DNA from 2 places in the Streptomyces sp. NPDC096132 genome. Region 2 is predicted to be linked to the other one. Evidence: riboswitches for the same ligand, from Rfam matches in the RefSeq annotation. Region 2 holds a riboswitch; the other holds the start of a gene.
The links. A riboswitch is a leader RNA that binds a small molecule or an ion and turns the genes downstream of it on or off. The one in region 2 is predicted to bind glycine.

Region 1 (11,679 bases), on a different contig from region 2:
CAGGGTGTACGTGTAGGTCTTGCCGTCGTCGGTGACCTTGGCGAGACCGGTGGCGAGGTCCGGGGTGAGCTCCGAGCCCGCCGTGCCCGCCTCCGCCTTGTTGGTGACGAGCTGGCGGCTGTAGTACCGCGCGAAGTTCCACATGAAGCCGTAGTAACCGCGCGTGGTGTCCCAGAAGTCGGCGTCCTGGGCTCCGCCGAACTTCAGCGTGCCGCCCTTCTTGGCGAGCGAGGCCTGGGCGACCTTGCCGTTCGCGGCGTCGTAGCCGGCGGCGCCGGTGGCCGAACCCTTGCCGCTGTCGTTGTCACTGTCACCGCCGCCGCACGCCGCCGTGGTCAGCAGCGCGGCGACCGCGGCGGCAGCGGCAAACGCCTGCTTCCGCCGCCCTGAGGTGCGTTGGGTAGTCACGATCTCGGATCCTCCGGATTTGATGAGAGACCCCGTGTCGGTGCCACGGGACGTTTGGGTGCGCAGTCGTGCGGGCTGTGCTGCGAGCTGCACTGCGGCGGTTCTGGTGGTTTCGGGCGGTTCTGGCGGTTCAGCGGGAGGCCTTCGGGTCCAGCGCGTCCCGGACGCCGTCGCCGAAGAGATTGAAGGCCAGCACGGTGATGAAGATCGCCACGCCCGGGACCACCATGTACATGGGGTCGGACTCGTAGTAGTCGATCGCGCTCGAGAGCATCTGTCCCCAGGAGGCCGTGGGCGGCTTGACGCCGACACCCAGGAAGCTCAGGGCCGCCTCGGTGAGGATGTTGGTGGGGATCATCATCGTCGTGTAGACGACGATGGGGGCGACGAGGTTGGGCAGCAGCTCCTTGAACAGGATGTACAGCCGACCGGCGCCCAGGGACCGGGCCGCCTCGACGTACTCGCGCTCACGCAGGGAGAGCGTCTGGCCGCGCACCACACGTCCGATGTAGGGCCAGCCGAAGAAGCCGATGACCAGGATCATCACGAACACCCGCACGCTGGAACCGGTCAGCCCCAGCAGGTCGCTCGGCATGACGGAGACCAGCGCGATGATGAACAGCAGCTGGGGGAAGGCGAGCAGGCCGTCCATGACACGGCTGATCAGGGAGTCGATCCAGCCGCCGAAGAAGCCGGCGAGGATGCCGAGGATCGTGCCGAGGATGACGGCGACGACCGCGGACAGGAAGCCGACCAGCAGGGAGATACGAGCCCCGTAGAGGATGCGGGCGAAGATGTCGCGGCCGTTGACCGGCTCGACGCCCAGCAGGTGGTCGCCGCTGATGCCGCCCAGGGATCCGGTCGGGGTGCCGAACAGCGGGTCGATGAGGTTCTCGTGATACTCGTTCGGGTCCTGGCCGAGAAGACTCGTGATGACCGGGGCGAGCAGCGCGACCACGACGAGGACGAGCACCACGATGCCGCCGGTCAGGGCGAGCTTGTCCCGCTTGAGCCGCTCCCAGGCGATCCGCCCCAGGGAACGACCCTGGACGGCCTTGGCGCCGGCGGTGGCAACCGCCGCTTCTTCAGCCGCGCTCGGGGCCGCTTCCGCGGTCGGCTCGTGCAATGGTGCCGTCATCTGGCAGGGACCCCTCTCAACCGGCGGTGACCGGCGCGCACTTGCCGCTTGTAGCGGCGTGTTCAGTCCGTCGTACACAGGGACGAAGTCCCCTGGACCGGGAGTCTTCAACGCTTTGGCGATCTGTAGCCAGAGTTGGCGGCGAAAGGATGCGTAAACGTGATGCGGGTAGATGGGTTCCGTTATCCGGACGGTGGGTAACGGGGGTCGGACGGCGACTTGTTGGGGCAGATCGGACAGAAACCGGACCAATCGCCGCCATCTACGCGCGGAGAACTCCCGTCGGTGACCGGCGCGGTCACCCAGGGGAGTCCGGAATCAGTACCTGCCGGTGGGCGGGTAGCCGTAACCGCCCGCGGGAGCCTGGGCCGGGGCGGCGGGCACATGGGCCTCACGGTCGTAGAACGCGCGGGCGTTGGCCCGCATCCACATCACGACCGGGTCGTGCTCGTCGGTCATGGCGACCGTCGACACCGGCAGCCCGTCCGGCACCGCGCCGATCGACTGCTGCATCATCGCCCGTACGGCGTCCACGGCCGGCGGCGAGGTGTCGTACACGTCGAGCCCGATGGAGAGGTAGGGCGCGCCGAGGGACGGCTGCACCCAGGCGCGGCGCAACGCGCGGACCACCGGGGTGCGGTGGGCGTTCTGCGCGAGCAGGGCGTAGAACTGGGGGATCTCGATGCCCGGTTCGGAGAGGCGGAGGGGTCCGGCGGGCTGGCGCTCCAGGCCGGTCGCGATGCGGCGCAGATCGAGCCAGGGGATGCCGACACCGCCGCCGGGGGCGTGCGGGTTCAGCCAGAGGCCGTAGTGGTCGGGATAGAGCGTGCGGGCCACGTCGACTCCGTCGACCACCTCGTACGAGCGGTTCCAGCCGCTGGCGCTCAGCTCCTGGGCGGAGGTCACGCAGGGGGCGTAGCCGTGGCCGTCCACTTCCATGTTCCCGTACTGGGCGTCCGGGGAGCCGGCCTGGCCTTGCCACAGGAGCATCCAGACCTGGCCGGAGGCGGGGGTCGCGAGCGCGCGCAGGAGGGCCTCGTAGGCGTCGTAGCGCCCGGGCGTGACCTGGCGCAGCATGTGCTCGACCTGTCCGGCCGCGATGCCGCTGGCGCTCACCGGTTACCGCCCCTTCTTCTGTGTTGCCCCGCGTATGAGAACAGCTTAAGTGGCGCCGCCGACAGTGGCCGCCCACGAGCTCGGGGGTTCTTGCGCTAGTGCCGCGGCAGGCAACGTTTGCCCGTCAAGGAGCGGCGTCCGGTGCGTGCTCTCGTCGTGCCGGCCGGAAGCCCTCGTACTGGATGTACTTGGGCTTTCGGCCGGTGCGGCGGTGGGGGTACCTCCCGCTCGAGCGAAGCCGAGAGTGGGGGAGCGTGCCGGGCGTCGCGACGGGGCAAACGTTGCCTGCCGGGGCACTAGTGAACCCTCGTATAGAACGGCCGTATCCGTTCCCTCATCCACTCCCCCACCGGATCCTGTGCCACGTCCAGCAGGATCAGGTTGACCGGCCACTTGACCGGGACGTTGCCCATGGCTCGGCCCAGGGCGTCCAGGGGGAGTTCGCGGAGGTCGCCGTCGAGGTGGGAGAGCTCGACGCCGACGAACATGACCGGGTCGGCCGTTTCGATGGCGGCGAGGCAGCGGCGGGCGGTGAGGACCACGCCCGTCGCCTCGAACTCGGCGGAGGCGGCGGCGAGGAAGTCCACCGGGTCGTCCTGCCAGTCGGGCTCGAAGAGGCGGACGCGGCCGCCGGTGGCGGGACCGTCCAGCACGGTGCGGCCGGCGCGGCACAGCTCGGCCACGGCCGGCGGGGGAAGCGGGACGCCGACCACGCCGTCCGGGTTGACGAGGATGCCGACCTGCGGGGGCAGCCCGCGGGCGAACTCCACCGCCGGGGCGATCGTGTACGACATGTGGGAGCCGACGACCTGACGGAACTGTTCCTCGGAGCTGAACACGGGCACGTAGACCTGGCCCTCCAGCTCCAGCGTGGGCAGGTCGAGCGGGCCGCTGTGCGGGCCGCCGCCGCTCGGCAGGGGCACCCAGACGAAGCTGCGGCCGAGCACCTCGACGATCCGGCCGCCGGCGCCGGGCATGCCGAGGGAGGCGGAGAGCACCTCCTCCAACTCGTTGCCGGGCCATCCGCCGTGGGGATGGGGGTGCGCTTGTGCCGGGAAGTCCGGGGAGACCGGGAAGTCCGCCGGGGGGAAGTCCATCTGCCTACCGCCTGCTGGGAACCGCTGCTGTGGCTGAAGGCTAGCGGGTACCGGGGGACTTTCCTCAGTCGTCGAAGCCCCCGTCCGCCCCGTGGGTGTCAGGTCCTGTCCCGGCCCGTGAACCCGATGCGGCTCAGGGAGTCCGCCGCGTCGCGGTCGAGCAGGACCGCCGAGCCGACTCCCGCGGGCAGCCGGCCCTTCTCCACCGCGCGGATGAGGTGGGCGGCGGCCCTGCGGTGGCGCAGGAACGCGTACCGCGAGACACCCCGGCCGCGCTCGCGCTGGCCCTCGATCGCGGTGTCCGGGGTGACGTCGAGCAGCAGCAGGTGCAGGGTGCCGCCGCGGCGGCGGGCCTCGCGGGCCAGCCAGTCGCGCACCCAGGCCTGCGTACCGCAGTCGTGCACGACGACGCCCTCGCCGGTGCGCAGGGCGCGGCGCAGTCCGGCGTAGTGGGCGAGGCGGACCAGGGGGCGGTAGACGGCGTAGGGCAGGAAGCGGGGGGCGCGGGCGTCCCAGCGGTCGCGGACGTCCTGGGAGTCGATCCGGATGCCCCGGACGGCGCGCGCCATGAGCGTGGACTTGCCGCTGCCGGGCAGGCCGGTGACCACGACCAGGTCACGGGGGCCGAACAGCAGGCCGTGCGGGCTGTGGCCGGTCCGCTCCCGCAGGTCACGGACGACGGGCACGGTGTGCGGGTCGCACGCCCGGCGGGCCCGGCCGGTCGGCTGTGCGGGCAGCGCGGGCAACGCGAGCGCCGAGGTGGTCGCGAATGCCGTGGTCCTCGCCGTGGTCCTGTCCACCGTGATCGTCCTCCCCAGAGGTTCGGGTAAGTCCCTCATCCCCATCGAGCGTAAAGAGAAGGTAATGCGCGGTGTCTAGTGTTTTCGTGCGCGTACCGACACAAGCCGGTTACAGATGCGGCCTGCCACGATCGGGTGAAGGCGTGCGATGATGTCCGCGCCAACTGCATACCGGCCGCTTGAATCCGCGCGGGAGAGTCCCCAGCAGCAGTTTCGCCGGGGCGCCGAAGGAGCAAGTCCCTCCCTTGAATCTCTCAGGCCCCGTTACCGCGCGGGCGAGGCACATCTGAAAAGCGGACCGCCGTCGCCGGTGGTCCCACCCAAGGTGCAAGCCGTGACCTGCGTTCTTCGAGACGCGGGAGGTCATGGCGAACCTCTCAGGTTCCGATGACAGATGGGGAGGAACGACCTCGCCCGTCCGCATTGGGAGACGACTGTCCGATGAGCAGTACCGCTATCCGTCGTACCGCGCTCGATGCCCTGCATCGCTCGCTCGGCGCGACGATGACCGACTTCGCCGGCTGGGACATGCCCCTGCGCTACGGCTCCGAGCGCGACGAGCACAACGCCGTGCGCACGAAGGCCGGCCTGTTCGACCTCTCGCACATGGGCGAGATCACCGTCACCGGCCCGCAGGCGGCCGCCCTGCTGAACTTCGCCCTGGTCGGCGACATCGCCTCCGTCGGTGTCGGCCGCGCCCGCTACACCATGATCTGTCAGGCCGACGGCGGCATCCTGGACGACCTGATCGTCTACCGGCTCCAGGAGACGGAGTACCTGGTGGTCGCCAACGCCTCCAACGCCCAGGTGGTGCTGGACGCGCTGGTGGAGCGTTCCTCCGGGTTCGACGCCGAGGTGCGGGACGACCGGGACGCGTACGCCCTGATCGCCGTGCAGGGGCCGCAGTCGCCGGGGATCCTGAAGGCCCTCACCGACGCCGACCTCGACGGCCTGAAGTACTACGCGGGCCTGCCCGGGACCGTCGCCGGGGTCCCCGCGCTGATCGCGCGCACCGGGTACACCGGTGAGGACGGCTTCGAGCTGTTCGTGAAGCCGGAGCACGCGGTCGGGCTGTGGCAGGCGCTGACCGAGGCCGGAGCGGGCGCCGGGCTCGTCCCCTGCGGTCTGTCCTGCCGGGACACCCTGCGCCTGGAGGCGGGCATGCCGCTGTACGGGCACGAGCTGAGCACGTCGCTGACGCCCTTCGACGCCGGGCTCGGCCGGGTCGTGAAGTTCGGGAAGGACGGCGACTTCGTGGGCCGCGAGGCGCTGGCGGAGGCCGCCGCCCTCGCGCAGGAGAAGCCCCCGCGCGTCCTGGTCGGCCTGGTCGCCGAGGGCCGCCGGGTGCCGCGCGCCGGGTACGCCGTCGTCGCCGGTGGCGCGGTCATCGGTGAGGTCACCTCGGGTGCGCCCTCCCCCACGCTGGGCAGGCCGATCGCGATGGCCTACGTCGACGCGGCGCACGCGACGCCGGGCACGTCCGGCGTCGGTGTGGACATCCGGGGCACCCACGAGCCGTACGAGGTCGTGGCGCTGCCCTTCTACAAGCGTCAGAAGTAGCCCCTCCGGTGATGCTGAGCACGTAGTCGCTGCTCAGGCACGCCTTCAGCAGTCCCCCATTCATCAGCACTCCCCCGCGTACAGGAGAATTCAGGCCATGAGCAACCCCCAGCAGCTGCGCTACAGCAAGGAGCACGAGTGGCTGTCCGGCGCCGAGGACGGCGTCGCGACGGTCGGCATCACGGAGCACGCGGCCAACGCGCTCGGCGATGTCGTCTTCGTCCAGCTCCCGGAGGTCGGTGCCACGGTGGCCGCGGGCGAGACCTGCGGCGAGCTGGAGTCGACCAAGTCGGTCAGCGACCTGTACTCCCCGGTGACCGGTGAGGTCACCGAGGTCAACGAGGACGTCGTCAACGACCCGTCGCTGGTCAACTCCGCCCCCTTCGAGGGCGGCTGGCTGTTCAAGGTACGCGTGGCGGAGGAGCCGGCCGACCTGCTCTCCGCCGACGAGTACACCGCCTTTTCCGCCGGCTGAGGAGTCGTAGACGCATGTCCGTCCTGAACACGCCCCTGCACGAGCTCGACCCGGAGATCGCCGCCGCGGTCGACGCCGAGCTGAACCGCCAGCAGTCCACGCTCGAGATGATCGCCTCGGAGAACTTCGCTCCGCTCGCGGTCATGGAGGCGCAGGGCTCGGTCCTGACCAACAAGTACGCCGAGGGCTACCCGGGCCGCCGCTACTACGGCGGCTGCGAGCACGTCGACGTCGCCGAGCAGATCGCGATCGACCGGCTCAAGGAGCTGTTCGGCGCCGAGTACGCCAACGTCCAGCCGCACTCGGGTGCCTCCGCCAACCAGGCCGCCCTGTTCGCGCTGGCCCAGCCCGGCGACACCATCCTGGGCCTGGACCTCGCCCACGGCGGCCACCTCACCCACGGGATGCGGCTGAACTTCTCCGGCAAGCAGTTCGACGTGGTCGCCTACCACGTGGACGCCGAGACCGGCCTGGTCGACATGGCCGAGGTCGAGAAGCTCGCCCAGGAGCACCGCCCGAAGGTGATCATCGCGGGCTGGTCGGCGTACCCGCGGCAGCTGGACTTCGCCGAGTTCCGCCGGATCGCCGACGAGGCCGGGGCGTACCTGTGGGTCGACATGGCCCACTTCGCGGGCCTGGTCGCGGCCGGTCTCCACCCGAACCCGGTGGAGTACGCGGACGTCGTCACCTCCACCACCCACAAGACGCTGGGCGGGCCGCGCGGCGGCATCATCCTGGCGAAGAAGGACTTCGCGAAGAAGCTGAACTCGTCCGTCTTCCCGGGCTTCCAGGGCGGTCCCCTGGAGCACGTGATCGCGGCGAAGGCGGTCTCCTTCAAGGTCGCGGCCTCGGAGGACTTCAAGGAGCGCCAGCGCCGTACCGTGGACGGCGCCCGGATTCTCGCCGAGCGTCTGACGGCCGCGGATGCCCGCGAGGCCGGCGTGAACGTCCTGTCCGGCGGCACGGACGTCCATCTGATCCTGGTGGACCTGCGCGCCTCGGAGCTGGACGGGCAGCAGGCCGAGGACCGGCTCCACGAGGTCGGCATCACGGTCAACCGCAACGCCGTACCGAACGACCCGCGTCCCCCGATGGTGACGTCCGGTCTCCGGATCGGCACGCCGGCCCTCGCGACCCGCGGCTTCACGGCCGAGGACTTCGCGGAGGTCGCGGACGTGATCGCGCAGGCCCTGAAGCCGTCCTACGACGCGGAGGGCCTGAAGGCCCGGGTCAAGGCCCTGGCCGACAAGCACCCGCTGTACCCCGTTCTGAACAAGTAGTTCCTTTTCGGCGGCCGCCCCGCACACTCTTACCCGTACGGGTGAGCGGGGCACCCGCCGAGAAACCATCTGCACCACCCGACGGACACCGTCGTCCGCCGAAACCCTAGGAGTCCCCCGTGGCCATCTCGGTCTTCGACCTGTTCTCGATCGGCATCGGCCCGTCCAGCTCCCACACGGTCGGCCCGATGCGCGCGGCACGCATGTTCGCGCGGCGACTGCGCAGCGACGGTCTGCTGACCGCCGCCACGAAGGTCCGCTGCGAGCTGTACGGCTCGCTCGGCGCCACCGGCCACGGTCACGGCACGCCGAAGGCGGTCCTGCTCGGCCTGGAGGGCGCCTCGCCGCGCACGGTGGACGTGGAGACGGCGGACGAGCGGGTGGATCAGATCAAGGAGTCGGGCCGGCTGCGGCTGCTCGGCAAGCACGAGATCCCCTTCTCCTTCGACGACGATCTCGTCCTGCACCGGCGCAAGGCGCTCCCGTACCACGCGAACGGCATGACGCTGTGGGCGTACGACGCCTCCGGCACGGAGCTGGTCTCGAAGACGTACTACTCGGTCGGCGGCGGTTTCGTCGTGGACGAGGACGCGGTGGGCGCGGACCGGATCAAGCTGGACGACACGGTGCTGAAGTACCCCTTCCGCACCGGCGACGAGCTGCTGCGCCTGACCAAGGAGACCGGCCTGTCGATCTCCTCCCTGATGCTGGAGAACGAGCGGGCCTGGCGCACGGAGGAGGAGATCCACGAGGGTCTGCTGGACATCTGGCGGGTCATGCAGGCGTGTGTCTCCCGGGGCATGTCCCGCGAGGGCATCCTGCCGGGCGGTCTGCGCGTGCGCCGCCGCGCCGCGGTCACCGCCCGCCAGCTGCGGGCGGAGGGCGACCCGCTGGCCCACTCGATGGAGTGGATCACCCTGTACGCGATGGCCGTGAACGAGGAGAACGCGGCCGGCGGCCGCGTGGTCACCGCCCCCACGAACGGCGCGGCCGGCATCATCCCGGCGGTCCTCCACTACTACGTCAACTTCGTCCCCGGCGCCGACGAGGAGGGCGTGGTCCGCTTCCTGCTGGCCGCCGGCGCGATCGGCATGCTCTTCAAGGAGAACGCCTCCATCTCCGGCGCCGAGGTCGGCTGCCAGGGCGAGGTCGGCTCCGCCTGCTCGATGGCGGCGGGCGCCCTCGCGGAGGTCCTGGGCGGCTCCCCCGAGCAGGTCGAGAACGCGGCCGAGATCGGCATGGAACACAACCTCGGCCTCACCTGCGATCCGGTGGGCGGCCTGGTCCAGATCCCCTGCATCGAACGCAACGGCATGGCCGCGGTCAAGGCCGTCACCGCCGCCCGCATGGCCATGCGCGGCGACGGTTCCCACAAGGTCTCCCTGGACAAGGTCATCAAGACGATGAAGGACACCGGGGCGGACATGAGCGTGAAGTACAAGGAGACGGCCCGCGGAGGGCTCGCGGTGAACATCATCGAGTGCTGAACCGCAGGAACCGAGACGGGGGTTTCCGTATGCGTGGGTCGATCAGTGCCGTCAGCAGCAACGGCACGTACTCCTTCACCAAGCCCAACCGCGACAGCATCACGCTGATCGCGGGGCTGGGGGTGGAGGGGGACGTGCATGCCGGGGTGACGGTGAAGCACCGGTTCCGGATGGAGCGGGATCCGTCGCAGCCGAATCTGCGGCAGGTGCACCTCATGCACGAGGAGCTGTTCGAGGAGGTGCGGGCGGCCGGGTTCGAGGTGGGGGCCGGGGAGCTCGGGGAGAACGTGACGACCCGGGGGCTGGATCTGCTCGGGCTGCCGGTCGGGGCGCGACTGCGGCTGGGGGCCGAGGCGGTGGTCGAGGTGACGGGGCTGCGGAATCCGTGTGCGCAGATCGACGGCTTCCGGAAGGGGCTGCTCAAGGAGGTCGTCGGGCGGGGTGCGGACGGGCGGCCCGCCTTCAAGTCCGGGATCATGAGCGTCGTACTGCACGGGGGTGTGGTGCGGCCCGGGGATCCGGTCACGGTCGAGCTGCCGGACGGGCCGCACCGGCCCCTGGAGATCGTGTAGTTGCTCCGGTTACCCGGTTACCCCTTGAATGCCGCCGGGCGCTCCGGGCTCGCCTCCGCCAGTGCCTTCGTCACCTCGGCCACGCCGGCCCGCAGACCGTAGACGGGGGTGTCGGGCTGCTGGCGCCAGGAGTCGTCGATGCCGCCGGCGTCGACGGTGTCGAAGCCGAGCTCGTCGATGAGGGCGCGGACCCTCGCCTTGGCGGCCTCGTCGTCGCCGGCCACCGGCAGGGCCATCCGGCCGGGGTCACCGGCGGGGAGCGGGCGGTCCAGGATGTCCTGGGCGTAGGTGCCGTTGAACGCCTTGATCACGGGGTGGCCCACGCGGCGCTCCGTCCAGCGGCTCTCGGTGATGCCCTCGTCCTCGATCTCGTCGACACGGCCGTCGCGCTGCTGGGGGTAGTAGTTGTTGGTGTCGATCACCGCCACGCCCTCGGCCGCTCCGTCGAGGACGCCGGAGGGCAGGTTCGGCACCGCCTTGACCGGGATCGTGATCACCACGACCTCCGCCCCGCGCGCCGCCTCCTCGACGGCGACGGGCGTCGCTCCCGTCTCCTCGGCCAGCTCCGTGAGCGTCCGCGGTCCCCGCGAGTTCGCGACGGAGACGTCGTGGCCGAGGGCGGTGAGCCGCCGGGTGAGGTTGCCGCCGATGTTGCCCGCGCCGATGATGCCGATCTTCATGGCAGGTCCTGCGCCTTCCGTCGAAGTAAATGCATGCGCATACGTCCGACTGGCGACAACCCGGGCCGGCCGCGGGCTATTCCCTGACAGTTCGAAAGGGGGCGCCCCGTCGGGCGCCCCCTTCCTCCCCTGCTCACTTGCTCAGGTACGTCCAGAACTCGTCGAACGACAGGACCTTGTCGCCGTTGAGGTCGCGGCTCTTGATGATGACCTCGGCAACCGACTCGGTGACGTTCCAGTCGCCCTCCTGGGCCAGGGCGGTCTTGAACTCGGCGGCGGTGATGAAACCGTCCCCGTCCGTGTCGATGCGCTGGAACTGCTTGCGTGCTTCTTCGATGTCGGCCACCGGTCCGCCCCTTTTGTTCGCGTTTACCTGTCGTGCTGGCGTAGTGCCGCAGGTCAGATTAACGGCCCGCGCGAGCGCGGAGTGCGGCGACCACCCAGGCGAAGTCCTCCGCGTGCGGGGGCGCGGGCTGCCGGTTCACCACGGCCAGGAGTTCGCGGTACCGGGCCACCCGTTCGTTGAAGCCGGCCGTCATGCGTTCGAGTACGGCGGTCAGGTCGGCGTCACCGAACAGTTCCCGCAGCAGTTCGTCGGCCTCGGGCGCGTCGGGCGCGGTGCCGCGCTCCCGCGCCGGGCCCACCAGGTCCACCAGCCGCTTGGCGAACCACAGGGCCTGGCCTCGCGGAGCATCCGGGCTCCGGTCGGCCGCGTTGAACTCGACCGCCCGCCGCATCTGCGCCCGGAAGCCGGGGTCCTGGAGCATCTCCGCCAACTCCACCCAGGCGTCGACCTGCTCGGGCGTCGGATCGTCGGCGAGATCGACGGCGGTGCGCCGCATCCGCTCCCGGATGTCCGGGTCCACGGTGTCGAGCCCGTGCAGCGCCTCCTCCACGAACTCCTCCATGATCCGCTGCCGTTCGGCCGCCGACAGCCGTGCCAGCTTGTTCATCAGGGTCGCCTCCTTCGCACTGGAACCACGTCGTGCCACGGTCGACAGCACCGCACGGATCACCTTGAGCGAGCGGATCTGCGCGTCCAGCGCGGACACGTGCGCCGCCGCCA
Region 2 (11,679 bases):
TGTCGTAGGTGTCCGGGTCGAAATGCCCTCCAACCAACCGATCGTGCTGCTGCGTGAAGTGGGAGGCGACCGTTACCTCCCCATCTGGATCGGACCGGGGGAGGCGACGGCGATCGCCTTCGCCCAGCAGGGCATGGCCCCCGCGCGACCGCTGACCCATGACCTGTTCAAGGACGTGCTGGAAGCCGTCGGCCAGGAGCTCACCGAAGTGCGCATCACGGATCTCCGGGAGGGTGTCTTCTACGCGGAGCTGGTCTTCGCCAGCGGCGTCGAGGTCAGCGCACGTCCGTCCGACGCCATAGCGCTGGCGCTGCGCACCGGGACGCCGATCTTCGGCAGTGACACGGTGCTCGACGACGCGGGCATCGCCATCCCGGACGAGCAGGAGGACGAGGTGGAGAAGTTCCGCGAGTTCCTCGACCAGATCTCGCCCGAGGACTTCGGCACCAGCAACCAGTAGCCGGGACGTGCGCAGGACAGACGTGCGCGGGAGACGGGCCGCTCGATACCAGGAGGGCCGCTCCGTACCCGGCAATTGCCAGCGGCGTGTGAGAGCGTCCTACGGCTACTTCTCAGCGCATTCGGCTAGCCTTTCCCCGCGACGGGGTACGGGAAACCACTCCTAGGGTGATTATCACTCGGCGTGGCGAGTGTGGCGATCGTTGACGCACCCCTGGTGACTGCCTACCGTCGAGAAGGCAGGTCAAGGACGGAGGTCGGCGTGAGAAGCAGCGGCGACGGTACGGCTGGGGGTGCCCCCGGACTCGGTGTCGGGGGGAGCGGTCCGTACCCTCCCCCAAGCTCTCGGCTGCGCTCGAGCAGGGGATATCCCCAGCAGGGCAACGCGGTCGATCATGCTCCGCAGCGACCCGCGGCCGTGCCGAGCAGCGGAGGGACGACGTCCATGGCGTCCGAGCAGATCGGCTACCGCGGACCGACGGCCTGTGCGGCCGCCGGCATCACCTACCGGCAACTCGACTACTGGGCCCGCACCGGTCTCGTCGAGCCGAGCGTGCGGCCCGCGTACGGGTCGGGTACGCAGCGGCTGTACAGCTTCCGGGACGTCGTCGTCCTGAAGATCGTCAAGCGGTTCCTCGACACGGGTGTGTCGCTTCAGAACATCCGTACCGCCGTCCAGCACCTGCGGGAGCGCGGGTTCCGTGATCTCGAGCGCATGACGCTGATGAGCGATGGCGCGACGGTCTACGAGTGCAGCTCGCCGGACGAGGTCCACGCGCTGCTCCAGGGGGGCCAGGGCATCTTCGGGATCGCCGTCGGCGTGGTCTGGCGGGACGTGGAGAGCGCGCTGTCGCAGCTGCACGGCGAGCGTGTCGACACCGGTGAGACGCTCGTCGGGCACAACCCGGCGGACGAGCTGGCGCGCAGGCGCAACCGGGCGGTCTGAGGGCCCCGCCCTGGCGGGCGGGCGGCTGGGCCGCCGTGGCGGTGGCGGTGTCAGAGGTCGGTGCGGCCTCATTGTCAGTGGCGTGGTGCAGCATCGGAGATGTGAGAAACGCGCCCACGATCCTGCATCTCGACATGGATGCCTTCTACGCCCAGGCGGAGCAGGCATCCAAGCCGAGCCTGCGTGGGAAGGCCGTGATCGTGGGCGGTCTGGGGCCGCGCGGGGTGGTGGCGACCGCCTCCTACGAGGCGCGGGCCTTCGGGGTGCACTCGGCGATGCCCATGGCCCAGGCGCGTCGGCTGGCCCCGAACGCCGCCTACCTCGTGCCGCGCTTCCCCTTCTACCGGTCGATCAGCGATCAGGTGATGCGGCTGCTGCGGGCGCTGTCGCCGCTGGTGGAGCCACTGAGCCTCGACGAGGCGTTCGTGGATCTGGAGGCCGGGGGCGCGGCCTGGGACAGCGAGTCGGCGCGGCTGACCGGGGTCCGGCTGCGGGCGGACATCCGGGCCGTCACGGGCCTCACCGGGTCGGTGGGGCTGGCCGCCTCGAAGATGCTCGCGAAGATCGCCTCCGAGGAGGCCAAACCCGACGGCCTGGTGCTCATCGAACCGGGGACCGAGCGGGCGCTGCTCGGACCCATGTCGGTGCGGACACTGCCCGGCGTCGGCCCGGCCACCGGTGACCACCTGCGGCGGGCCGGGATCACCACGGTCGACGAGCTCGCCGAGGCCGGCGAGGACGAGCTCGTGCGCCTGGTGGGCAAGGCGCACGGACACGGGTTGTACGCGATGGCGCTGGCGCGGGACGACCGGCCCGTGGTGGCGGAGCGGGAGACCAAGTCGGTGTCGGTCGAGGACACCTACGACGTGGACATCCACGACCGGCTGCGGGTGGAGCTGGAGGTGCAGCGCCTGGCGGAGCGCTGTGTGCGCAGGCTGCGGGGCTCCGGTCTGTCGGGGCGGACGATCGTGCTGAAGGTGCGGCGGTACGACTTCTCCACGCTCACCCGGTCCGAGACCCTGCGCGGGCCCACGGACGATCCGGCGGTGGTGCGGGAGGCCGCCGCGCGGCTGCTGGACTCCGTCGACACCACGGGCGGGGTGCGGCTGCTCGGGGTCGGCGTCAGCGGTCTGGCGGACTTCACGCAGGAGGATCTGTTCGCGCAGGCGGCGGAGGGGGAGCGGAGCGAGGGGGCCGCCGAGGAGGAGGCCCCCGAGGAGCCCGCCAGGGAGGAGCCGACGCCGGTCGAGCGCCAGTGGCGTCCCGGGCTTGACGTGGCGCATGCCGAGCTGGGGCACGGGTGGGTGCAGGGGAGCGGGCTGGGCCGGGTCACGGTGCGGTTCGAGACACCGGAGTCGGAGCCGGGGCGCGTGCGGACGTTCCGGGTGGACGACCCGGCGCTGGCGCCTGCGGAGCCGTTGCCGCTGGTCCGGCGAAGACCGGAGGACGACGGGGATCCGGACTCGACTTTCCCGGATCCGGCTGTGGGATCCGGGAACACAGGGTGACAGTGGTTCGTTACAGAGAGTGAAGGCGCCGGGGGCTTCGCGTCCGGTGGAGAGGGTGAAGACGGGGGAGTGGCATGCGCGTGGGACTGCGGGGCGGGGCGTTTGCGAAGGCCGGCGAGGTGTCCGTGGGGCGGGGAGTCGGGATGCGGGGTGGGCCGACGGGCTCAGCCCTCGTCGGTGCCCGCCAGTCGGCCGAAGTCGTGGTCCGGGAAGGGGGGAGGGGCTGCCACGTCGAGGCCGTAGTGGTGGTAGAGCTGGAGTTCCTGTTCCGGGGAGAGGTGCCGGCCCACGCCGAAGTCCGGGGCGTCCTTGATCAGAGCCCGGTCGAAGGGGACGCGCAGGGTGCCCTCCACCAGTTCGCTGGGCTCCAGGGGGACGAAGGCGTCCCGGGAGAACAGTCCGGTGCGTATGGCCGCCCACTCCGGCACTCCGGAGGCGTCGTCGAGGTAGACCTCGTCGACGGTGCCGATCTTGGTGCCGTTGCGGTCGAACGCCTTGCGGCCGATCAGGTTGCGCGGATCGATGTCGGTCTGCACGTGCCCTCCACTTGGTCGCAACTCATCCGTAAGCACTACAAAAGAACACATTGGGACGAGCGGCCACTCGAGGAGGTCCCGTTGACCTCGCTGGTAGTCTGGCAACGGCTGCTGACCCCGTGCGGGAGAGTCCTCCGAAGATCGTCGGAGGCGCCGAAGGAGCAAATCCTCCCCGGAATCTCTCAGGCCCACGTACCGCGCGGACGAGGTCACTCTGGAAAGCAGGGCGGATGTCGACGGCGTCGACGGCCTCCGTCCTCACCGACGGTGAAAACCGGCTGCCCAAGTGGCGGCCGGTGAAGCTCTCAGGTTGAGATGACAGAGGGGGAGGCCGTCCGGGTACCCGCGCCGTGGTGCCCCCCGAAGGTCGTGTCAGACCAGGAGGCCTCAGAAATGACCGCCGATCGCATTCCGCTCTCCGAGCTCGAACAGGGAATCCCCTTCGAGCAGCGCCACATCGGGCCCGACCAGGAGGCGCGGGCCAAGATGCTCGCGCACGTCGGCTACGGCTCACTCGACGAGCTCACCGCCGCCGCGGTCCCGGACGTGATCAAGAACGCCGACGCGCTGGACCTGCCCGACGCGCGCACCGAGGCCGAGGTCCTGGCGGAGCTGCGGTCGCTGGCCGACCGCAACCAGGTCCTCGATTCCATGATCGGACTCGGCTACTACGGCACCTTCACGCCGCCGGTCATCCTGCGCAACGTCATGGAGAACCCGGCTTGGTACACGGCCTACACCCCCTACCAGCCGGAGATCTCGCAGGGGCGCCTGGAGGCGCTGCTGAACTTCCAGACCATGGTCGCCGACCTGACCGGGCTGCCGACCTCGGGTGCCTCGCTGCTCGACGAGGGCACGGCCGCGGCCGAGGCGATGGCGCTGTCCCGGCGGATGGGGAAGAACAAGAAGGGCCTCTTCCTGATCGACGCGGACGTGCTGCCGCAGACCATCGCCGTGATCGAGACGCGCGCCGAGCCGACGGGCGTGGAGGTCGTCGTCGCCGACCTCGGCGAGGGCATCCCGGCCGACATCGCCGCGCGGGAGATCAATGGCGTGCTGCTGCAGTACCCGGGCGCCTCCGGGGCCGTACGCGACATCAAGGCCGTCATCGACCAGGCGCACGGGCTCGGGGCGCTCGTCACCGTCGCCGCCGATCTGCTCGCGCTGACGCTGCTGAAGTCACCCGGTGAGCTGGGGGCCGACATCGCGGTGGGGACGACGCAGCGGTTCGGTGTGCCGATGGGCTTCGGTGGTCCGCACGCGGGCTACATGGCGGTGCACGAGAAGTTCGCGCGCAGCCTGCCCGGGCGACTCGTGGGTGTGTCCCTGGACGCGGACGGGCACAAGGCCTACCGGCTAGCGCTGCAGACGCGTGAGCAGCACATCCGGCGGGAGAAGGCCACCAGCAACATCTGCACGGCGCAGGTGCTGCTCGCGGTGATGGCCGGGATGTACGCCGTCTACCACGGGCCCGACGGACTGCGGGCGATCGCGCGGCGGACGCACCGGTACGCCACGATCCTGGCGGCGGGGCTGGCGGCCGGCGGGGTCGAGGTCGTGCACGGCTCCTACTTCGACACCCTGACCGTGCGGGTGCCCGGGAAGGCCGGGGAGGTCGTCGCCGCCGGGCGGGAGCACGGGGTCAACCTGCACCTCGTCGACGCCGACCGGGTGTCGATCGCGTGCGACGAGACCACGGCGCGGGCCCAGGTGGCCGCCGTATGGGCCGCCTTCGGGGTGGACGGGGACGTCGAGGCGCTCGACGCGGTCACCGGGGACGCCCTGCCGGCCGGGGTGCTGCGGTCCGACGCGATCCTGACGCACCCCGTGTTCCACCAGCACCGTTCCGAGACCGCGATGCTGCGCTATCTGCGCCGGCTCGCCGACCGGGACTACGCGCTCGACCGGGGCATGATCCCGCTGGGCTCCTGCACCATGAAGCTCAACGCGACCACCGAGATGGAGCCGGTCACCTGGCCCGAGTTCGGGCAGCTGCACCCCTTCGCGCCCGCCGAGCAGGCGGAGGGCTACCTCACGCTCATCCGTGAGCTGGAGGAGCGGCTCGCCGAGGTCACCGGGTACGACAAGGTGTCGCTGCAGCCCAACGCGGGGTCGCAGGGCGAGCTGGCCGGGCTGCTGGCCGTACGCGGATACCACCGGGCCAACGGGGACGAGCAGCGGACCGTGTGTCTGATCCCGTCCTCCGCGCACGGCACGAACGCGGCGAGCGCCGTGATGGCCGGGATGAAGGTCGTCGTCGTCAAGACCGCAGAGGACGGCGAGGTCGACGTCGAGGACCTGCGGGTGAAGATCGAGCAGCACCGGGACGAGCTGGCGGTGCTGATGATCACGTACCCGTCGACGCACGGTGTGTTCGAGGAGCATGTCGCCGACATCTGTGCGCAGGTGCACGAGGCGGGCGGGCAGGTGTACGTCGACGGCGCCAACCTCAACGCGCTCGTCGGACTCGCCAAGCCGGGGCACTTCGGCGGTGACGTCTCGCACCTGAACCTGCACAAGACGTTCTGCATCCCGCACGGCGGTGGAGGGCCGGGCGTCGGACCGGTCGGGGTGCGCTCGCACCTCGCGCCGTACCTGCCGAACCACCCGATGCAGCCCGCCGCCGGGCCCGAGACGGGTGTGGGGCCGATCTCGGCCGCGCCCTGGGGTTCCGCCGGCATCCTGCCCATCTCGTGGGCGTACGTGCGGCTCATGGGCGGCGCGGGGCTCAAGCGGGCCACCCAGGTGGCGGTGCTGAGCGCCAACTACATCGCCAAGCGGCTCGAGCCGCACTACCCGGTGCTCTACACCGGCCCGGGCGGGCTGGTCGCGCACGAGTGCATCATCGATCTGCGGCCGCTGACCAAGGCGACGGGGGTGAGCGTCGACGACGTCGCGAAGCGGCTCATCGACTACGGCTTCCACGCGCCGACGATGTCGTTCCCGGTGGCCGGGACGCTGATGATCGAGCCGACGGAGTCCGAGGACCTCGTCGAGCTGGACCGGTTCTGCGAGGCGATGATCGCGATCCGCGCGGAGATCGAGAAGGTCGGGTCGGGCGAGTGGCCGGCCGACGACAACCCGCTCCACCACGCCCCGCACACCGCCGCCGCGCTCGGGGGCGAGTGGGAGCACGCGTACACGCGGCAGGAGGCCGTCTTCCCCGCCGGGGTGTCCGCCGCCGACAAGTACTGGCCGCCGGTGCGCCGGATCGACCAGGCCTTCGGTGACCGGAATCTGGTCTGCTCGTGCCCGCCGCTGGACGCGTACGAGGACTGAGTCACGCAGGTGAGGCAAGCGGCGTAAGGCCGCGAAGGCCGAGTGCTGCCGTCCGGTTGGGGCGGGAGTGCTCGGCCTTCGTCGCGTCAGGCCACAGCGAGGGCCACCTCGGTCGCCTTGATCAGGGCGATGACGTCGGAGCCCACGAAGAGGCCGAGGTCGGTGGCCGCGTCCTTGGTGATCGCGGCGGTGAGTTCGCCGCCGTCCACGGTGACCCTCACGGTCGCCATGGCCTCGCCGAGGGTGAGTCCGGTGACCGTGCCGTGGAGCTGGTTGCGGATCGAGAGGCCGTCGACCCGCTGGGTGGCGAGGGAGACCTCGGTGGACTTCACCAGGGCGCGAACGGCGGTGCCGGCGGTGAGGGTCAGGTCGTTCACGGCCTCCAGGGTGATGGCGGCCGTGAGGTCCTGGCCGCCGTCCAGATGGATCTTGACGGTGGCCATGACCTCGCCGGGCTGGACGCCGGTGATGGTGCCGGGGAGCTGGTTGCGGATGCTGAGGGTCATGGGCATCAAGGTAGGGCTCCGAGCCCCGCGTGTCGGGTATGTGCGCGTCTGTGCCGCCGCCGTCCGGACTCGTCGCGATGGGGCGCCACCCGTCCGGCGTCCGCCGTCAGGGCAGGCCCGACGCCTCGAGGACCGCCCTGGCGATCGTGTCGTCGATCTCGTGGCCCAGCCGCTCCAGTACGTCGGCGCCCTCGCGCAGGGTGCCGTGCTCCAGGGAGCGGCGTACGCCCGTGTCGAGTTCGTGCCACAGCAGCGGATTGCCGGTGAGGACGCGGGGGTCGAGCTCCAGCCGGTTCCCCCGGTCGTCGCGCAGGACGAGGTGGGCGGAGGCCCCGGCGTACTGGCGTACGGCGACCAGCGCGTCGGTGCGCACCTGGCGCCGACGGAACGGGCCGGCGACCGCCAGCCAGCCGGGGCCCGCGGTGACCCGCTCGGGGAGGAGCACGGCGAGGACGCCGGCGGAGAGGGTCAGCCACAGCAGGGCGCGGGGGACGGTGAGGGTGCCCGCGTCCCAGTCGACCAGGAGGGTCAGCGCGCAGAAGCTCAGCGCGCAGCCGACAGCCAGCCGGACGCCGGCCTGCCGATGGCGGTCGCCGGTCGGCCGAGGCGGCGAGCCGCCGGGCCACCCCGGTCGCTCCGGCCCTCGCCCGGGTCCTGGTTGCTGCCCTTGCATGAGGCCGACGCTAGGCGCCCCGTAAGCGTGCGGGGAGGGGTGCTGACGCGCTTCTGACGGGGTACGGGCGGATCCTTGCGGGATCCTGACGCCCGGCCCGTGTCGAAGCCTCAGCCGGTGTGGACGCGGGGGCGGCGGGCCCGGTCCGGTTCGGCCTCGCGCAGGACCTCGCGGGTGACGGGGGCGACCTCGCCCTGGCCGAAGAGGAAGAAGCGCAGGAAGTTGGCGAAGGGGTTGCCCTCGGTCCACTCGAAGTAGATGTGCGGGGTGCAGCCGGTGGCGTCGCGGGTGTGCAGCAGCAGGGCGGCCAGGGCGTTCGGGATGGAGGAGGACTCCAGGGTGAGGACCCGGTAGCGGTTGTGCAGGACCTCGCCGCGCACGGTCAGGCCCGCCTCGAACTCGGAGGGGTCGAGGACCGTGACCTCGACGAAGACGAAGTCCTCGCCGGGGATGTCGTTGTCCTCGCGGATCTGCTCGATCTTGTCCCGGTACTCGGCCTTGTCGCGCTGGTCGGGCTCGTTGGCGATGAACCGTATCTTGCGGCTGGCCATGTCTCTGATGAATCGTTCCGCCATCGGGTCGAGCGTCACACTGGTCACGCGCAGCTCGAAGGCGCGGGCCAGCCGGGAGAGCAGCGAGACGAGGATGATGCCGGCGATGAAGCAGGCGCCGATCTTCACGCCGTCGGGCCGCTCGACGACGTTCGCGCCGGTGACGTAGAGCAGGACCGCCGAGACCACGGCGAAGGTGATCGTCCAGCCGCGCTGCCGGGCGCGGCGGGCGGCGATGGTCACCGCGATCGCGGCCGAGGACATCAGCACCAGCACGCCGGTCGCGTAGGCGCCGCCCTGGGCGTCGACGTCGGCGTCGAAGATCCAGGTGACCAGGAAGGCGACCAGGGTGAAGACGATGACCATGGGGCGCACCGCACGGGCCCAGTGCGGGGCCATGCCGTAGCGGGGGAGGTAGCGGGGCATCAGGTTGAGCAGCCCGGCCATGGCGGAGGCGCCGGCGAACCACAGGATGGCGATGGTCGAGACGTCGTAGACGGTGCCGAAGCCGTTGCCCAGGTACTCGTGGGCCAGGTAGGCGAGGGCCCGGCCGTTGGCCTGGCCGCCGTCCTCGAACTCCTTCTCCGGGATCAGGACGGTGGTGATGAAGCTGGTGGCGATCAGGAAGACGCTCATGATCAGCGCGGCGGTCGTGAGCAGCTTCTTGGTGTCCCGGATGCGGCCCTTGGGGCTCTCCTCGGTGTCCTGCGAGTCGCCCTGGACGTGGGGCATGACCGCGACGCCGGTCTCGAAGCCGGACAGGCCCAGCGCCAGCTTGGGGAAGACCAGCAGAGACACCCCGATCATCGCGAAGACGCTGCCGTGCTCGGCGGTCAGGGCGCTCGTCCAGTCGGTGACCACATGACCCTCGGTGAGCACGTGCCACAGGCCGACGGAGACCACGACCGCGTTCAGGGCGAGGTAGGCGACCACCAGCGCGACCGCGACGCCGATGGCCTCCAGGAAGCCCTTGAGGAACACCGCGCCGAGGAGGGCGACGAGCGCGAGGGTGATGATCATCTGCCGGCCGTGCAGGGCGCTCGTCAGATGCGGGTTCTCGACCAGGTGGGTGGAGGCGTCCGCCGCGGACAGGGTGATGGTGATCAGGAAGTCGGTGGCGGCGAAGCCCAGCAGGGTCAGGACGAACAGCTTGCCCTGCCAGAAGGACAGCAGCCGCTCCAGCATCGCGATCGAACCCTCGCCGTGCGGGCTCTCCTCGGCCACCCGCCGGTAGACCGGCAGGGCGCCGGCCAGGGTGACGATCACCAGGACGATGGTCGCGATCGGTGACAGCAGGCCGGCCGCGAGCGCGGCGATGCCCGGCTGGTAGCCGAGGGTCGAGAAGTAGTCGACGCCGGTCAGGCACATCACCCGGTACCAGCGCTGGCCCTTGTGCTCGGGTTCGGGCTTGGTCTCGGCGGACGGGGTCGGCCGGCCATGACCCTTGCCCATGTCGGACAGGCCCTCCAGCATCCAGGCGCGCAGGCGACTGGGGGGAGGGTGCTCGGTCGTGGCCATCGGGGTGCTCCTGAGGTGCGGCTCAGCGTGAGAGGTGCGGCTCAGCGTGCGGTTTCGGCCATCATGCGGACGGCGGAATCAGCGTAAGCGGAGCGTCACGCGTGGGCCCACGGATCTTGGGCCGGACGGCGTCAAGCTTCCGTTAAGACTGCGGGCGGGATTCCGTCAAGGCTGCACGTGGGACGCGCCGGGCCCGGAAGCCCTGCGCCGAGGGGCGGTTTCCGGCCACTGCATACACGCCGACGGGATTCTCCGTAATGTTCGTCGCCCGGTTCGAATGTTTCGACGGCGTCGGGGACCTCGGCGGTGTCCTGCTTCTGAACTGACCCTTGGATTGCCTGTGTTCAAGGGGTTGCCACCTGTCGGAGGGTGTCTCTAGGGTGCGGCAGCAGCGAAGCTTTCTGGATATGGTTCGAAACTTTCGATCACCCAAGGAGCGCATGATGGGCGACCCGGCACTGTCCCGCCGCGGCTTCCTGGCGGCCTCCGCCGCGGCCGGTGTGAGCATGACGGCACTGAGCGGCTGCGGCGGCGACTCGGACGGAGGGTCGTCGGGGACGACCACGATCGAGTGGTGGAACATCTCCACCACCCAGCCCACCAAGGACGTCTGGGCCTCTCTCGCCAAGCGGTTCGAGGCCCAGAACCCGAACGTGAAGATCAAGATCGTCCAACTGGAGAACGACCCCTACAAGTCGAAGATGACCGCGCTGACCGCCTCCGGGAAGCTCCCCGACATCTTCCACACCTGGGGCGGCGGTGTCCTGAAGCAGCAGATCGACGCCGGGCTCGTCGAGGACCTGACCGACGGGAGCAAGGGCTGGGGCGACGGGCTGCTGTCGGTCGCCCGGGAGCCGTATCTCTTCGACGACAAGGTCTACGGCATCCCGTTCGACATCGGCATGATCGGCTTCTGGTACAACAAGGCGCTCTTCAAGAAGGCCGGCATCAGCGCGCCCCCCACCACCTGGAGCGGCTTCCTGGACGCCGTACGCAAGCTGAAGTCCGCCGGGATCACCCCGCTCGCCCTGGCCGGCAAGGAGAAGTGGCCGGGCATGTACTACTGGGCCTACCTCGCCATGCGCACCGCGGGGATCGACGCGCTGCGGAAGGCGAACGACGACAAGGACTTCACCGGGGACGGATTCGTGCAGGCCGGTCAGCACCTCCAGGAGCTGGTCGATCTCCAGCCGTTCCAGAAGGGCTTCCTCGGCGCCGCCTACAGCACCCCCACCGGCCAGGCCGCCGCCATGGGCAACGGCAAGGCGGCCATGGAGCTGATGGGCCAGTGGGCGCCGGTGGTCGAGGCCGACGCCGGCAAGGGGCTCGGGGCCGACCTCGGGTTCTTCCCGTTCCCGGCGGTGGAGGGCGGGCAGGGCGCGATCACCGAGGTGTTCGGCGGAGGCGGCGGGCACGCGCTGCGCAAGGGCGCCCCGCAGGCGGCCGTCGACTTCCTGAAGTTCTTCGCCTCGGCCACCACCGACACCACCCTGGTAGAGAAGACCGGCGTGCTGCCCGTCGTACCGGCCGCCGAGAGCGCGCTCAAGGACCCCAACCTGTCCGCCGTACAGGCCCAGTTGAAGGCCGCCACCGGATTCCAGCTCTATCTCGACCAGGCGTACGCGCCCGCCGTCGGCCAGGAGGTCAACGACAGCGTCGCCGGGCTCATAGCAGGGTCCAAGTCCCCTCAACAGGTCACCGAG

Region 1: it holds a riboswitch for glycine, as region 2 does, so the genes downstream of both, gcvT (glycine cleavage system aminomethyltransferase GcvT) here and gcvP (aminomethyl-transferring glycine dehydrogenase) in region 2, are expected to answer to the same signal.

What each region holds. Positions count from the first base shown of each region.
Region 1 is NZ_JBIWGA010000026.1:42,446-54,124, reverse strand. Features, by position in the region: gene ACIRF9_RS41320 (ABC transporter substrate-binding protein) at 1-408, opposite strand, end outside; gene ACIRF9_RS41315 (ABC transporter permease) at 539-1,546, opposite strand; gene ACIRF9_RS41310 (enhanced serine sensitivity protein SseB C-terminal domain-containing protein) at 1,865-2,662, opposite strand; gene ACIRF9_RS41305 (enhanced serine sensitivity protein SseB) at 2,959-3,759, opposite strand; gene ACIRF9_RS41300 (AAA family ATPase) at 3,858-4,559, opposite strand; glycine riboswitch at 4,740-4,839, shown strand; gene gcvT (glycine cleavage system aminomethyltransferase GcvT) at 5,001-6,119, shown strand; gene gcvH (glycine cleavage system protein GcvH) at 6,217-6,594, shown strand; gene glyA (serine hydroxymethyltransferase) at 6,609-7,874, shown strand; gene ACIRF9_RS41280 (L-serine ammonia-lyase) at 7,994-9,361, shown strand; gene ACIRF9_RS41275 (MOSC domain-containing protein) at 9,391-9,933, shown strand; gene ACIRF9_RS41270 (NADPH-dependent F420 reductase) at 9,951-10,613, opposite strand; gene ACIRF9_RS41265 (EF-hand domain-containing protein) at 10,747-10,959, opposite strand; gene ACIRF9_RS41260 (MerR family transcriptional regulator) at 11,018-11,679, opposite strand, start outside.
Region 2 is NZ_JBIWGA010000021.1:154,545-166,223, reverse strand. Features, by position in the region: gene ACIRF9_RS38145 (bifunctional nuclease family protein) at 1-460, shown strand, start outside; gene ACIRF9_RS38140 (MerR family transcriptional regulator) at 722-1,405, shown strand; gene ACIRF9_RS38135 (DNA polymerase IV) at 1,507-2,913, shown strand; gene ACIRF9_RS38130 (PRC-barrel domain-containing protein) at 3,078-3,449, opposite strand; glycine riboswitch at 3,562-3,657, shown strand; gene gcvP (aminomethyl-transferring glycine dehydrogenase) at 3,843-6,728, shown strand; gene ACIRF9_RS38120 (molybdopterin-binding protein) at 6,815-7,234, opposite strand; gene ACIRF9_RS38115 (hypothetical protein) at 7,341-7,907, opposite strand; gene ACIRF9_RS38110 (amino acid transporter) at 8,018-9,976, opposite strand; gene ACIRF9_RS38105 (extracellular solute-binding protein) at 10,420-11,679, shown strand, end outside.